DNA from 2 places in the Vibrio palustris genome. Region 1 is predicted to be linked to the other one. Evidence: predicted binding sites of a transcription regulator. Region 1 holds the regulator's gene; the other holds the start of a gene.
The links. The regulator PurR, encoded in region 1, represses purine synthesis genes. The targets are predictions, from matches to a motif close to TNANGNAAACGTTTNCNTNA.
Positions count from the first base shown of each region.

Region 2: the regulator PurR is predicted to act here: its motif matches at 1,959-1,978, upstream of OCU30_RS02980 (NCS2 family permease).

Region 1 is NZ_AP024887.1:1,136,277-1,144,275, reverse strand. Features, by position in the region: gene mukE (chromosome partition protein MukE) at 1-678, opposite strand, end outside; gene mukF (chromosome partition protein MukF) at 659-1,996, opposite strand; gene cmoM (tRNA uridine 5-oxyacetic acid(34) methyltransferase CmoM) at 2,011-2,790, opposite strand; gene elyC (envelope biogenesis factor ElyC) at 2,906-3,754, shown strand; gene torR (two-component system response regulator TorR) at 3,882-4,589, opposite strand; gene purR (HTH-type transcriptional repressor PurR) at 5,038-6,039, shown strand; cyclic di-GMP riboswitch class I at 6,195-6,293, shown strand; gene OCU30_RS05515 (TfoX/Sxy family DNA transformation protein) at 6,405-6,992, shown strand; gene OCU30_RS05510 (putative signal transducing protein) at 7,098-7,421, shown strand; gene OCU30_RS05505 (alpha/beta fold hydrolase) at 7,418-7,999, opposite strand, start outside.
Region 2 is NZ_AP024887.1:617,030-625,028, forward strand. Features, by position in the region: gene OCU30_RS02975 (aminoacyl-histidine dipeptidase) at 1-1,127, opposite strand, end outside; gene OCU30_RS02980 (NCS2 family permease) at 1,999-3,288, shown strand; gene gpt (xanthine phosphoribosyltransferase) at 3,325-3,789, shown strand; gene frsA (esterase FrsA) at 3,990-5,237, shown strand; gene crl (sigma factor-binding protein Crl) at 5,333-5,704, shown strand; gene proB (glutamate 5-kinase) at 5,843-6,979, shown strand; gene OCU30_RS03005 (glutamate-5-semialdehyde dehydrogenase) at 6,992-7,999, shown strand, end outside.

The DNA.
Region 1 (7,999 bases):
GTCTTGGTTATCAAACAAGGTCGGTTGATTTGGTTCTTCATGATAAACCACGGCTTCACCATCACGAATCAGGCGTAACTGGGCGTCACGCATATCATCGCCAACGCGAACATCCGCACCAAAGCGAAAGACGGCTTCTGAAATACGGAATTTATTGGTTTCACCGACCGTAATAATCATACCAAGACGTTTAAGACGACGTAGCGACGTGCGGACTTTATCGAAGAGCTTTTCTTTATCGAGATCAGAGCCTGTCGCACGATTTGTCACCAGCTTCATTAACTTAGCCTCATCGACTAACTGCAATAACTCGTCGTAGAGTTCTTGGTTAGTGAAAATTCCCTCATGAGCAAGCCGCTCTGGACTTAAGTACAGAAAACACAGAACTTTGCCTACTAGCATATCCAGTTCAGATAATACGCTGCGATTAATCAGTGACGTCGAACGTGGACGTAAATAGAAAAAACCTTCCGGCGCTTTAACGAGCTCGGCATTATAACGTTGATAAAACACGGCCAGTTCAGATTCAAAATCACTTAAAAACGCGTGATTATCTAGGTCTTCACTCGCGATGTGGCGGCCCGCGCGCAATAAACTATCCAAAGCCGGAAACAGTGGATTAGCGATGGCTTTTGCCAGATTTACTGACATGTATTCATTAATATCGGTCGATGACATTTGCTTGTACCTTTGCACCAAATTCGTTGATCGCTTTCCAATCTGGTTGAATCGCTTGATAGTCAGACTCTGAATAACCCAGACGGACCGCTTGGTCGACAACAATACGGGCGAGATCAAAATGATGTGTATGGGGGTGCGTTGCGAGATAATCTTGCAGCACCGAACCTAAATCAATAGGACGATTATGTTGTTTAAACGCAGCCAGCATTTCGCCTACCCGTTCAGCCAGTTCGTCATGCACGTGTTGAAACTCTTCGTACTCAACGTCTTGTGGGACGAAGCCGGTCACTTCGTCGTCGCGTAATACTAGAGCTTCATCTCGTAAGTCGCGCAGGCGTTCTGCATCGGCATAAGTGAGATACCATGGCTGATCGAAGTAGTCAGTCAACGACTGACGCAAACGCTGACTGAAAGCACGGTTTTGATCCATATCGATCGCGGTACGAATAAACTTATGAACATGGCGGTCATAACCAATCCATAAATCAATCGCTTGTTGACCCCAGCTGACAATACGGTCGAGTTTCATTTGTAAGCCAAAAAGAATCTCTGCAATAAAATCGAGTGCTTCGTTACCATAGGTGATTTCTTGAATATCGAGAATTTGCGTTTGTAGTTCATCCCCTGCTGCTTGCAGAGTGTCTTGTAACTCACGTAATGTCGTCGACGTTTCTGTTAATAACTGTTCACAGCTGGTGATCGCTTCACGCCAGTTTTGGTTAAGCAACTGCGCAATTTGTTCTTTGACTAAATGCTGTTGCTCATCCATAACTCGTTGGTTAAGATCAATCTGATCAAAAATTTCTCCCACCGAGTACTTCAACACACCATACACATTTTTACGCCATTCTTGTGGCTCTGTGCTCTGTTGCGCGGCTTCAACCGCTTTGCTCATTTCACTGGCCACCATCGAGAGTTGAATCGATAGTTTGAGTTTTGAGAACTGGCGATGACGAACATAATAGTCGGCAATACCAATGGCCAAAGGTGATAAGCGATAGATACTCACCCCATCGTTCACTTCACTGGTAAAACGACGAATCAGACGCTGACTAACCATTTCGTTAATGGCATTGTTCGCTCGAAAAGCCGACGCTTCGCCGGTGTCAGAAAATTCTTTCGTTACTATTTTAAATGTATCTTGCAGCTCACCTTCCCCTAACTCCTCGTCAAAGCGTTCACTACTTAATACTGATATTGCAATCAGAAAAGCCAAGCGCTCTGGTGTTAAGTTCAAGGAAAAGTCATGCTGTTTGACCCAACCCACTAACTCTTCAATGGATTGTGTCGCATTATTATGAGTTAACTCACTCATGCTTCATCCTGTTATTATTGCTTCTGCGCCCATACATGTATGTATCGGCCTAATGAGAGGTAGGGCTCTTGTCGGCAAAATTTTTGTTCTAACGCCAAGACGTCCTTTTGCTCAAAATCTCCCATATGAGTCACATTACCAATGTAATCACTAAAACAGCGAATGCCACTTTTACCACAGATGTTAAAGCCTGCTTTTTCTATCCACGTATAAACATCATTGGGAAGCAAGCCTTGTTGAGGTTGTAGCTTAAAGCGCTTTTTGTGTGGCATTCCGTTCAAAATATGTGGCAAGTTACCGCAAACGGTATTTTTCATCACCAAACCGTGATAGTTATAGAACATGATTGACGCCATGCCACCTGGTTTTACTTGCGCCAATACGGTCTCTAAAGCGGCTTTTGGATCCACTAACCATTCCATCACAGCGTGAAATAACACCATATCGACAGACTGGTCTAAATGATCGCCAATCTCCTGGACTGGAGCATGCACTAAACGATAATGGTCTTGTAATCCGGCATGCTCAATCGACTGTTTGGCCAAGCTCAACATATTGGCAGACAGATCACACAGTGTCACTTTGTGACCCAAGTGGGCAAGTTTTTGAGATAACTGTGCTAATCCGCCACCAGCATCTAAGATATTTAAAGGCTTGTCATTAGAAGTAAAATGCGTTAACAATTGCACTATATCTTCCCAAACAATGACTTGACGTATTTCACCTTTGTCAGAACCATAGATATTTTTTGCGAATTTGTGGGCAATATCGTCGAAATTGCGATCTCTAGTCACGGCTGCTTGCGTTATGATAACTAATCGTGCTGTTATTCTGTCATAGGAATGGCAGGAATAAAGAGGCTTTTATCCTTTTTTAACGCCAAGTGCTGCTTTTTCGGGCTATTTATATATGTTTGAGCTGAAAAAAATTATTTCGTCCCTATTTATGCCGCTTCCAGCGTTGCTGATCATCGGATTTTTAGGTTTATCATTGATTATGTTTACCGCGAAACGTAAGAGTGGCTGTGTGATTGTCCTCTTTTCTTTGCTCGGTATTTTTTTGGTGTCTTTTCAACCCGTATCGTCACGCTTGTTAATGCCTTTGGAACGTCAATATAAAGGTTTTTTACCCGTTGATGAGAGTATTGATTACATCATGGTGCTAGGCAGCGGGCATGTCGTCGATGACCAACTACCGCCGACATCAGAATTAAGCCGAACGGCATTGATGCGTTTAACCGAAGGCATTCGTATTTTCCGCATGTATCCTGGTTCCAAATTGATCTTGTCTGGGTATTCTGGTGGGAGTGAGTTCAGCCATGCCAGAATGTTGGCACAAGTTGCACTTGGATTGGGTGTGCCTAAATCCGATATCATTTTACTGGAAACCGCCAAAGATACATGGGAAGAAGCTCGCCAAGCCGCGGCTTTTGTCCAACAAAAGAAAATGGTGTTAGTCACATCGGCATCGCACATGCACCGGGCATTGCAAGAGTTCCACGCCGCAGGACTTCAACCACTGCCAGCTCCAACCAATTACTTAGCACAAAAGAATATTCGTCAGCCATGGGAAAAATACGCCCCCAAAGCACGATATTTAGAGCAAAGTGAGCGTTTTTGGTATGAAACCATGGGGAGTGTATGGCATGATTTTCGGGATTGGCTGCTCAACACCACACCAGAACCGTTACCGGCAGCATCGCCAGAAACATCCACCGCCGAAGATATGCCCGATCCAATAACCAAGCCTCAACGTTAATGGACACGTTAACGCGCCACGCCCCATCGATAAGTGACTTTTCTATGGGGCGTGAGTTTATCAGGACTCTGTTCACAGCCTGCTAACAACCATGATAGCAAGGAATGAGGGAATGAATAACTGACCCTTAGGTGCCAGCAAACATATATCCCTCACCATGTATGGTCACAATGATTTGTGGGGTTTTCGGATCACATTCCATTTTCGAACGTAACCGCCGTATTAATACATCAATCGTTCGGTCATTTGGCGTATCAACACGATGGCTAATCATGTTTAAAATGGCCTCTCTAGTGAGAACTTGATGGGGATTCGATGCTAACGCGACTAACAACTCATATTCCGCCTTAGTTAACTTGATCGGTTCACCATGCTGGCTTAACGAGCGACGTTGAATATCAAAAAACCAATCACCAAATTGGATTTGTTGGCAATCGACATGCTGAGTTAAAGGAGCATGCTCACGTGAACGAGACACTCTCCACATTAAATTTTTCACTCGAACCAAAAGTTCTCTCAGCTCAAATGGCTTAGCAATATAATCATCTGCGCCCATTTCTAAGCCAATAATTTTGTCAATGTTATCTTCTCGACCGTTTAATAGAATGATCCCCATATCGGATCGACTGCGTAGCTCTCTTGTAATCATTAAGCTATCACCAGATAATAATTGTGCATCCAATAAAACCACATCAAAATCTTGTCGATCTAGGTGTTCACGCATTTCTATACCGGTCTCAGCCGACAGCACGTCGTATCCTTCCTGTTGGAAGTAATCGACCAAAATAAGCCGCGTCTCTTGCTCACTTTCTACAACTAATAACGGATAATTCATAAGCGCTACTGATTTCCGGTTCTATACACACTGATTTCATTCTATTCATAGTCCGTAATAATTCTAGCGTTACGCTTTAAAACCTTATCCTTTATTGATTCAAAACAATCTAATCCTCGGTTTTCATCCAATAGCGACCATAAAGACGCCAAACCGAGGAGGGTTGCGTGGCAACTCACTACGGCCAAGAGTCGCTTCTTTTTATCCGCTTAACCCACTAACGAAAAGATCGTGGACATGGAGTACATATAACAAATATGAATTTTTCATTGCGGCGCTGCAGAGAGCAGTCTAGAATCACAGCTAGTTTGAAAATAAAAATTATCCAATCAAGCCGCTCTTAGTTAGCGGTTTTTTTAATACATATCGGCTTATTTAAAAGCACCCACTGTTGGCTGAGTTCAGTATCTGACCCTTCCTAGCCAGCAGCAGTAATAGGACAAAACCAATGGCGACAATCAAAGATGTAGCCCGCCTCGCTGGCGTCTCGACGACAACCGTATCTCATGTAATTAATAAAACACGCTTTGTGGCTGAAACGACCCAAGAGCGTGTGTTAGGCGCTGTAAAACAACTGAACTACGCACCGAGTGCCGTTGCAAGAAGTTTGAAATGCAATACCACCCGTACTATTGGTATGTTAGTGACCCAATCTACCAACCAATTCTTTTCTGAAGTCATTGATGGAGTGGAAAGCTACTGTTACCGCCAAGGCTATACGCTCATTTTGTGTAACACTGGTGGCATCTATGAAAAGCAGCGTGATTATGTACGTATGCTCGCGGAAAAACGCGTCGATGGTATGTTAGTGATGTGTTCTGACATGACGCCCGAACTCATGGAAATGCTCGACGCCCACTCAGATATCCCTAAAGTGATCATGGACTGGGGATTAGAAGATTCTCAAGCCGATAACATTTTGGACAATTCAGAAGAAGGTGGTTACATTGCAACTAAACACCTCATCGACAATGGCCATACCGACATTGCGTGTTTGAGTGGACAATTTTCGAAAGTGGCTTGCCAAGAACGTATCCGTGGCTTTCGCCGCGCAATGCAAGAAGCCAAATTAACGGTCAACGAAGATTGGATTTTAGAAGGCAACTTTGAATGTGACACTGCCGTCCTTGCCGCAGATAAGTTGTTAGCGATGGATGAGCTACCAACCGCAGTATTTTGCTTCAATGATACTATGGCACTGGGCTTAATGAGCCGCTTACAACAAAAAGGCTGCAGTGTGCCTGATGATATCTCAATTGTAGGCTATGATAATATTGAGCTCTCAGAGTATTTCTCTCCCCCGCTGACGACAATCCATCAGCCTAAACGTCGTGTCGGGAAAAACGCGTTTGAAATTCTTCTAGAGCGAATCAAAAACAAACAGCATGATCGTCGTACATTTGAAATGCACCCAGAATTGATCACCCGTGACACTGTAAAGAAATTGTAAATTGATATTCATTAACATTAGTGTCATTATGGATGTTGGTACATATAATAGATAGCAATTTACACAAAGACTTTCGCGTAGAATTATTAGGGAACTTGATGAACAATTCTGGTTCCCTTGCTGTAAGTTCTTAATAATTATATTAAACCCAGATGTCACGCACAGGGCAAACCAATCGAAAGGTTGGGACGCAAAGCCTCCGGCCTTAGCTTGATGACAGTATCTGTCATCTAAAAGGTAGCGGGGTTACCGATGAAATATGTACAATGCAAGTTTACGTTACACTGACAAAACATATGCATTGTATTGCTATACTCTCGGACCTGATTTTGGTGGCGTATCTCAATTACACCGAGACTAAAGGCATGGATAAACCTATATTAAAAAACTCAATGCGTCTGTTTGAATCTCTAGGACGCGTAAAATCTCGCTCAATGTTCGGCGGATTTGGTATTTTTGTTGATGACACAATGTTTGCATTGGTCGTTCAAGATAAATTACACATCCGCGCAGACGATCATTGCGCAGAGATTTATCGATCGAAAGGCTTGGAACCCTATATTTATAAAAAACGTGGTTTCCCAGTTATCACTAAATATTTTGCTCTTCCTGAAGATTATTGGGACAATCCCAATGATATTTTGCAAGAAGCTAAGCAAGCATTGCTTGTGGCGAAGAAAGAGCGTGAATCTCAAGCGAAGGCAAAACCAACGCGGCTTAAAGATTTACCTAACTTACGATTAGCAACCGAGCGTATGCTGCGTAAAGCGGGGATCGAGTCCGTTGAAATGCTCCATGAAAAAGGCGCATTAGAAGCTTACAAAGCCATTCAAGATACCCATACGACCACCGTCAGTATTGAATTGCTGTGGGCTCTAGAAGGCGCAATCGAAGGCCAACATTGGTCTGTGATACCGCAAAATCGCCGTGATGAACTCATGCAACGCTTGTAATTTATTTAGTTTAAAAAGCACTCTATTGAGTGCTTTTTTATTGCCTGTCACTTTTTAAATCCCCCTCACCTATTATACTGAAACAGCAAGTAATAGGAGTTCATAATGAAGATCTACATCACCCATAATCCCGCCGAAGCTCATATCGTCTGTGGACTACTACAATCAGAGAATATTGCTTGTGAAGTCAGAGGTGAACAGTGGTTTGGACTGCGTGGTGAAATACCAATGGATGAGCACTCTATGCCATACATTTGGCTCTTCCATACTTTTCAGGCTGACGATGCCAGCGCGATCATTGCAACATTTCAGAGCGCTTCAACAGAGACTGTCTTTCCGAGCTGGATTTGTCATCAATGCCAAGAAACCAATGAAGGGCACTTTGCCGTTTGTTGGCAATGTGGCAGCGCCCTGGTGGAAAATGCTTAGCTTGTGACACGCGACTCACGCACACGGGTAATATGCTGATGGATAAATTCAATCGAGTGATGATTGAACCTTTGCGGGCTCTCAATATTACATACGTGACCACAATCACTGAGCTCAACAAGCTCACTCATTGGCTGTTGCTGAGCCCATCGTTTTACGGGTTCTAAAAATAAATAGTCTTTGTCGCCCATAAGGTAAAGCGTTGGAATCCTCGGCATACACGAGCGGTATGTGGTCATCATTGGATTGACATACCGGGTTAAGTGGAACCAGCGTTTAAATTCACTTTGGCACAACTTTTTTGCTTCTCGAATAAATAACCAGCGCGATTCACGCTGTCTTGCCGTCGGCATCACGATATACGCAAATAAACGATAAAGCAGCATGTAAGGGACTAGGTTTTTAAACCAGTCACCTAGGCTAATTAAACATCGTGTACGGCAATCAAACGATAATATTGCCCCGCCCAGCACCATGCTTTTGATACGGTGCGGATGATACTGGGCCATTGTGTGTCCGATCAAAGTACCCAAAGACATCGCGACAATATGTGCTTGGGTGATATTCAGTCGGTCCAT
Region 2 (7,999 bases), 520 kb from region 1:
CGACCGGTATCAATTAACGAACGGACTAAACATAGCACGGTAACGTTATCATGCTCGGTCGTAATAACCCCTACGTTTAAAGACGTTTCTACTACGCCTTCAATGTCATCACTCATACGCACCACACCGTTAGGGCAAGTATTTAAGCCGGCGATAAAAGCGTGCTGTGATGGCAGAGAAAACCCGGTTTCGGTAGTGGTACAAGCATCATTTAAAACCGTAATATTGGTTTCAATTTTCTGTAATTCTGTTTGTACTCGTTGACCAAAGGCTTGATAAGCGTTATCTAACGTTTCTGCCTTATCAGCAGGAATCGCAATGGTTGCAAAAGATTCCCGAGGAATAGCATTACGTAAGCTGCCACCACGAAACTCAATTAAGCGATAATCGATATCGGTCAAATGATCTGCAAGAAAGCGTGCTAATAATTTATTAGCGTTAGCGCGTCCAGTATGAATATCTGCGCCAGAGTGCCCGCCTTTTAATCCTTTTAAGGTTAATTTACGCGTAATAAAACCCGTTGGCAGGGCTTCACGCACAATAGGAAAGGTTAAAGTGGCATCGACACCGCCTGCACAGCCCATGTAGACTTCGCCTTCTTGCTCTGAGTCGGTGTTGAGTAGAATATCACCCTCTAGCCATCCTTCTTGCAAGCCAAATGCACCTGACATGCCGGCTTCTTCATCGATAGTTAATAACACTTCGATAGGGCCATGTTGAATGTCTTTGGATGCGAGTACCGCCAAACACGATGCCATACCCATGCCATTATCCGCGCCGAGCGTTGTTCCTTTTGCCGTCACCCATTCGCCATCAATATAGGGTTGGATTGGGTCGGTCGTAAAGTCGTGAGCGGTGTCTTCATTCTTTTGCGGCACCATATCGAGGTGAGCTTGCAGGACGACTTTCTTTTTGTTTTCCATTCCCTGCGTAGCGGGCTTTTTGATAAATACATTACCTGTGGTATCACGGCTTACTGCCAATCCTTCTTGTGTTGCCCATTGAATAATGTATTGAGCGAGTTGCTCTTCATGCTTTGAGGGGTGTGGGATAGAACAAATTTTGTCAAAAAACTGCCAGATAGGGGCAGGGGATAACTGACTTATTTCAGAATGGAATTCAGACACAGATCAACTCCTATAATTGCGCTGTCCCTGACCACTGTATATGACGGTGTTGAGCGGTCAATATCTCCAATGATCAGGAAGGATAATATGATCAATAGCATACCACCCTAATGTTCTTGGGAGTAGATCCGCGTGTTGCAATGTCACGATAGGTTAATGATACCGATCTATTAATATGCGTGCTGATGATTATTAAATTGAGATGTCTGTCATAAAAAATAGTAAGTTTTGTAATTTTATTACTTATTAATGCGGGTTTTTTGGCACTTTTAGAAAATAGTGTGATTTTAATCACTCGCATTATTGTAATAAATTTTCTCAGTGGTATATTTGTAACCAGCTCGAAAGATTCCCCAATTCATTGGATAAGTTTTATCGCGATGGACGTGTACGATTTATGATGAGTGATGATCATGATAGATCGACAAGGTTTTCTATGAGTGATTGTTGTTAATATTCACCCCAACATTAACAACGTAAACTTGCTATGAAGTTTTGTTAACACATAACTTTGTAACTCGAACATATTTGTTCACCCCTTATTATTGAATTACGATATTGTCTAAGTACTAGATGATGACTTATTCGTCGCCACCTCAATGTAGGTGGCGTTTTTTTATCCATTTTTCACGCGTTCATGGTAAATGTTTGAATTAAGAGGTGAGATCAGCAATAAATAATGAAAATTTCCTCCCAGGTAAAATTTTTCAATAAGCTGATTTAATTGAAGAAAAAAACGACATATTTTCATTTTTTCTTTTTAAAGTGTGATATGCCATCAATTCCATCTGGAATTTGTCATTTTATAACTTTATAATCGCGCTCAATCGATTACGCAACCGTTTACTAATTCACCTTTACAGGATCGACAATGCTGGAACGTCTATTTAAATTACGCGAACATGGAACGACAGTTCGCACCGAAATCATTGCGGGGATGACCACATTCCTAACAATGGCCTACATTATTTTTGTTAACCCTTCTTTGCTTGCTCAAACAGGTATGGATCAAGGCGCTGTATTTGTTGCGACTTGTGTCGCTGCGGCTGTTGGGTGTTTCATCATGGGTCTATATGCCAATTATCCCATTGCCCAAGCGCCAGGAATGGGATTGAATGCATTTTTCACCTTTTCTGTCGTCAATGGCATGGGCTACACATGGGAAGTGGCATTAGCGGCTGTTTTTTGTTCTGGTGTGTTATTTATTTTATTGAGTCTGTTCCGTATTCGTGAGTGGATCATTAATTCGATTCCGATGTCACTGAGAACCGGTATTGCATCGGGGATTGGTCTTTTCTTAGCTTTTATTGCTCTGCAAAGCGCTGGCATTATTGTCGGCAACCCAGGAACGCTGATTGGTCTGGGTGATATCACGTCACAGAAGTGCTTGTTTGCGGCGCTTGGCTTTGTACTGACTGTTGCTTTGGTGCATCGTAATGTGAAAGGCGCAGTGATGATTTCTATTCTAGCGGTGACGGCGCTTGGCATTATTTTTGGTGATGTGAAATGGCATGGCGTGATGGACATGCCTCCTTCTGTCGCGCCAACATTCATGCAGCTAGATTTTAGCGGCGTATTCCAAGTCGGTATGATTTCGGTGGTGTTTGCTTTCTTGTTTGTCGACCTGTTTGATACCGCTGGTACGCTAGTCGGTGTGGCAAGTAAAGCTGGCCTCATCAAGGAAGATGGTAAACTCCCACGTTTAAATCGTGCGTTGTTAGCTGATTCTACCGCGACTTCTATTGGTGCATTGTTAGGGACATCAAACACAACCTCTTATGTTGAAAGTACGTCAGGCGTAGCCGCTGGCGGCCGAACAGGATTAACTGCCGTTGTCGTTGGTATTTTCTTCTTGCTTGCTTTATTCTTCTCTCCATTAGCAGGAATGATCCCAGCTTATGCAACTTCTGGTGCGTTGTTATACGTGTCTGTATTAATGCTATCAGGTATTGCAAATATTGATTGGAATGATTTAACAGAAGCGGCTCCAGCAGCCATTACCTGTATCATGATGCCGTTGACTTATTCAATTGCAGAAGGGATTTCTTTTGGTTTCATTGCATATGCAGTAATTAAATTGCTTAGTGGGAAAGGCCGCGATGTGTCGGCAAGTGTGTGGCTAATGGCTGCCATCTTCACCATTAAGTTTATTGTTGGATAAGCAATACAATACATATACAATTTTAGGTTTAAACAAATGAGCAAAAAATTCGTTGTCACTTGGGACAATATGCAAGCATACTGCCGCCAGTTATCTGAAAAGCAAATGCCAGCAGAACAGTGGAAAGGAATCCTAGGTGTTAGCCGCGGAGGTCTAGTACCGGCTGCTATTCTCGCTCGTGAATTAGGTATTCGCTATGTAGATACTATCTGTATTTCTAGCTATGACCATGATCACCAACGTGATATGAATGTTTTGAAAGCACCTGAGCATGATGGTGAAGGTTTCCTTATCGTTGATGATCTTGTCGATAGTGGTGACACCGCACGTAAAATTCGTGAAATGTATCCGAAAGCGAAGTTTGTGACGGTATGTGCTAAACCTGCGGGCAAAGACTTAGTTGATGAGTATGTTGTCGACATTCCACAAGATACTTGGATTGAGCAACCATGGGATCTATCGCTAGCATACGTTGAACCTATCAATCGTAAGCAAAAGTAATCCAGTACTTGGTAATGTTGATTAAATGGCCCTTAAATGGGCCATTTTTTTTATTCTAATTTAGGTCGATGACTGTGATGTTGTTTGATTTAGAACAGACTTGCTTCTATCTCGAGCTATGTACATAGACAGAGTCTTAACTAACGCGATACTCTAGGTACTCAGCCTTGCTATATCACGATTAGAAAGAGACAACCGCTATGTCGGAAGAGAAGAGTAAAAACCTGTCTGAAACCTTGTTTAAGAAACACCAACAAGCTAGAGAAACCTCAACACTGACCAGTTACCTGCCGAGCAGTATTGAATTTCTTGATAAAAAACGTCAGCAAGAAGGATTTGCTTGGTATCGAACGATCCCTCGTTTGCAGTGGTCATGGCAGGGAGTTCATGCACTGGATCAACAAGAAGTGTTATCGCGCATTGCCGCGTCACCTCATTCGCGTAGTGAAGACCAGTGGTTGGATACGGTTATGGGGTATCACTCAGGTAATTGGGCATTTGAGTGGAACCGTATGGCCATGAGTCATCAGCAAACCGCGAAAGATCAAGAAGGTGAAGCCGCGGCTGAATCCTATTTTAACGCCGCGTTGTGTTACAGCATTGCCGGTTACCCGCACCTTAAGAATGATAACTTAGCTAAACAGTCTGAAAATCTCGCCAATACGGCCTACGAGATGGCCGCTAAGCATACTCAATATACGATCAAGCGTTTGGAATTTCCTTTTCAAAATAAAAAAATTGTTGGGCATTTACATCTGACGAATACTGAAACATCTAAACCTGTCGTGATCGTCAGTGCTGGCTTAGATAGCTTACAAACCGATATGTGGCGATTGTTTCGTGATTACCTTGCTAAGCGCGATATTGCAATGCTGACTGTTGATATGCCAGGTATTGGCCATAGCGCGGCATGGAATGTGACAGAGAATACCTCGATGTTGCATCAAGAAGTCTTGAGTCAATTGGCTGCGCTACCTTGGGTTGATCATCGCCGTGTCGGTTTAGTCGGCTTTCGGTTTGGTGGGAATGCGATGGCGAGGTTAAGTTTCTTGGAGCCTGATAAAGTAAAAGCGTGTGTGACATTAGGCGCGCCGATTCATGATGTGTTTGTTACTCGCGATAAGTTGACCAAAATGTCGAAAATGTATTTAGATGTTTTAGCGTCTCGTGTGGATAAAAAAGCTGTGGATATCAGTAGTATGTCTGGGCAGATGATGGCGTGGTCGTTAAAAATACAAGGCTTTTTATCCAGTCGCCGAACGAAAGTACCTATTTTGGCATTGGGTATGGAAGGTGATGTCATATCACCACATTCGGATAATCGACTTTTAGCGCTCTTTAGTCTAGAGGGCAGAGCTAAGCAAATAAAAAGTAAAACTATTTCTCAAGGCTATGAGCAATCCCTCGAAATGGCGATGAAATGGTTGGAAGAAGAACTTTATAGATGACATTGCAAGACGAATTCTTTAAAAGAGAACGGTGAGCTTTTTAAGCAACTGATTGTTTAATCAATAGTAATCTTACTGTTGAAACGGAGATGTCTATGTCTGAAGTAACCAAACGTCCTACCCATTATCGTCTACTCGCCGCATTTAAGACTATAGGGCCTTATTTGCGCGAAGAGTGGTGTCGCGATAATTATTACTGGTTTGATTGTTTAGCCGTATGTGTCGACGATTCGAAAGCCCCCGAAAAACGCGAGTTTTGGGGCTGGTGGATGGAATTTAACCTGAGCGAAGCCGGGTTTACGGCTTCTTATCATGTGGGTAAATTTAATGTTGATGGTGATTGGGTTGAAGAAGAGCCACCAGAAACCGCAATGAGTGATATTGTTCGTACGCAGGAAGACTTCAAAATAAAACTTGTGACCAAGTTAGAAGAGCGTTTTGGACAAACGATGTCCTACGTTGAGTAGCGAGTTCTTCTTTTTATTACGCTCTTATCATTGTTAAATAATAAAAAGGCGCTTAATGCGCCTTTTTTGCTTGTTTATTCTTGCTTGGATTGCTAAAACATTCCATCTGAAATGTTCTAACTAATATCAATAAAAACCATGACGACGAAGCAAACTAACAGCAAAAAAAGACGACATACGGTAGTAGTGAAGCTGGGAACCAGTGTTCTTACTGGCGGAACACTCGCGCTTGACCGAGCGCACATGGTGGAATTGGCAAGACAATGTGCCGAACTTAAGAAACAGGGGCATGCCGTTGTCATTGTTTCTTCTGGCGCGATAGCGGCTGGCCGTGAGCATTTAGCTTTTCCCACTTTACCTAACGCGATGTCAAGTAAGCAATTACTGGCAGCTGTTGGTCAAAGTCAACTGATCGAAGCTTGGGAACGCTTGTTTGCAATTTACGGCATTAAAATTGGCCAAATGTTATTAACTCGTGCCGATCTCGAGGATCGAGAGCGTTTTCTCAATGCTCGCGATATGATTCATGCTTTGGTCGATCATGATATTGTCCCGATTGTGAATGAAAATGACGCTGTTGCGACTAACGAAATCAAAGTGGGTGATAACGACAACTTATCAGCCCTAGTTGGTATTTTATGTGACGCGGATAAATTATTGCTTTTGACCGATCAAAAAGGGTTATTTACCGCCGATCCACGCAAAGACCCAAGCGCTGAACTGATCAAAGAAGTAAAAACTATCGATGATACGTTACGTCGTATTGCTGGCGACAGTGGTACGACGCTAGGTACTGGTGGTATGGCGACTAAACTGCAGGCGGCCGATATCGCTCGTCGCTCTGGTATGGAGGTCATTATTGCCGCGGGCCGAGCGCCAAATGTGATCGTCGATTCATTGAGTGATTCCCCGCAAGGTACCCGTTTTTTACCCGTTGAAGAATCGTTAGAAAACCGCAAAACATGGATATTAGCCGGGCCTGCGCCTTGTGGCTCTGTGGTGATTGATGCTGGAGCGGTTGATGCGGTAGAGCACAAAGGCAGTAGTTTACTTGCTAAGGGCGTTACTAAGGTTGAAGGTGACTTCGCGCGTGGTGGTGTGGTACGCATTATGGATGAACATCACCTTGAAATTGCACGTGGCATTGTTGCTTATTCGAGTGCAGATTTAGTGAAAATTGCCGGTGAGCACAGTAACAAAATATTTGAAACACTAGGCTATGACCATGGCTCAGTAGTTATTCACCGCGATAACATGGTTGTTATTCAGGAATAGTTGGAGATGAATGTGGATTTAACCAACATGGGAAAAGCAGCCAAAGATGCTGCTTTTCAACTGGCAGTCACCCCGACTGAACAAAAAAATCGCGCTCTGGCGTTGATAGCTGACGAACTTGAAGCGAACGCAGCGACGATTTTAGCGGCTAACCAACAAGATATCAGTAAAGGAAAAGAAGCCGGACTGAGTGATGCGATGCTTGATCGCTTGCTACTGACTGAAGACCGGCTTAGCGCGATCGCGAATGATGTCCGTAATGTTATTATGCTGAATGATCCTGTTGGCAGTGAAGTGGATAGTAAGGTGCTTGGCAATGGTATGTCTCTTTCACGTCGCCGTGTGCCACTGGGTGTGATTGGTGTGATTTATGAAGCGCGTCCTAACGTGACCATTGATATTGCTGCATTATGCTTAAAAACGGGTAACGCCAGTATCCTACGTGGCGGTAAAGAAACTTTCGCGTCCAATATGGAATTAGTCAAAGTGATTCAAAACGCTTTGCAAAAAGCTGAGTTACCTGCTGCTTCAGTACAGTATATCGAAAAGCCCGATCGTGAGTTAGTCTCGCAATTGCTGACGCTTGATGAGTATGTGGATATGATCATTCCACGTGGCGGAGCTGGCTTGCATAAAATGTGTAAAGAAAATAGCTCAATCCCGGTGATTATTGGTGGCTTTGGCATTAGTCATATGTACATTGATGATACTGCGGATCTCGCGCGTTCGGTTGCGGTTGTCGATAATGCGAAAACTCAGCGTCCTTCCGCGTGTAATTCTCTCGATACGTTATTAATTCATGAATCTGTCGCCGAGCAATTTTGTGCACAGCTTATTGATGCAATGGGCGAACGTGTCACATTTGTTGCTGATGACTCTGCTGTATCGCTACTGCAATCTGCTCCTCGGGTGCGTAGCGCGCAAGATGGAGATTTTGATACCGAATGGCTAGATTACGTATTAGGCGTCAAAGTCGTCACCGGTGTGCAAGCGGCTATTGAGCATATGCGTATTCATAAT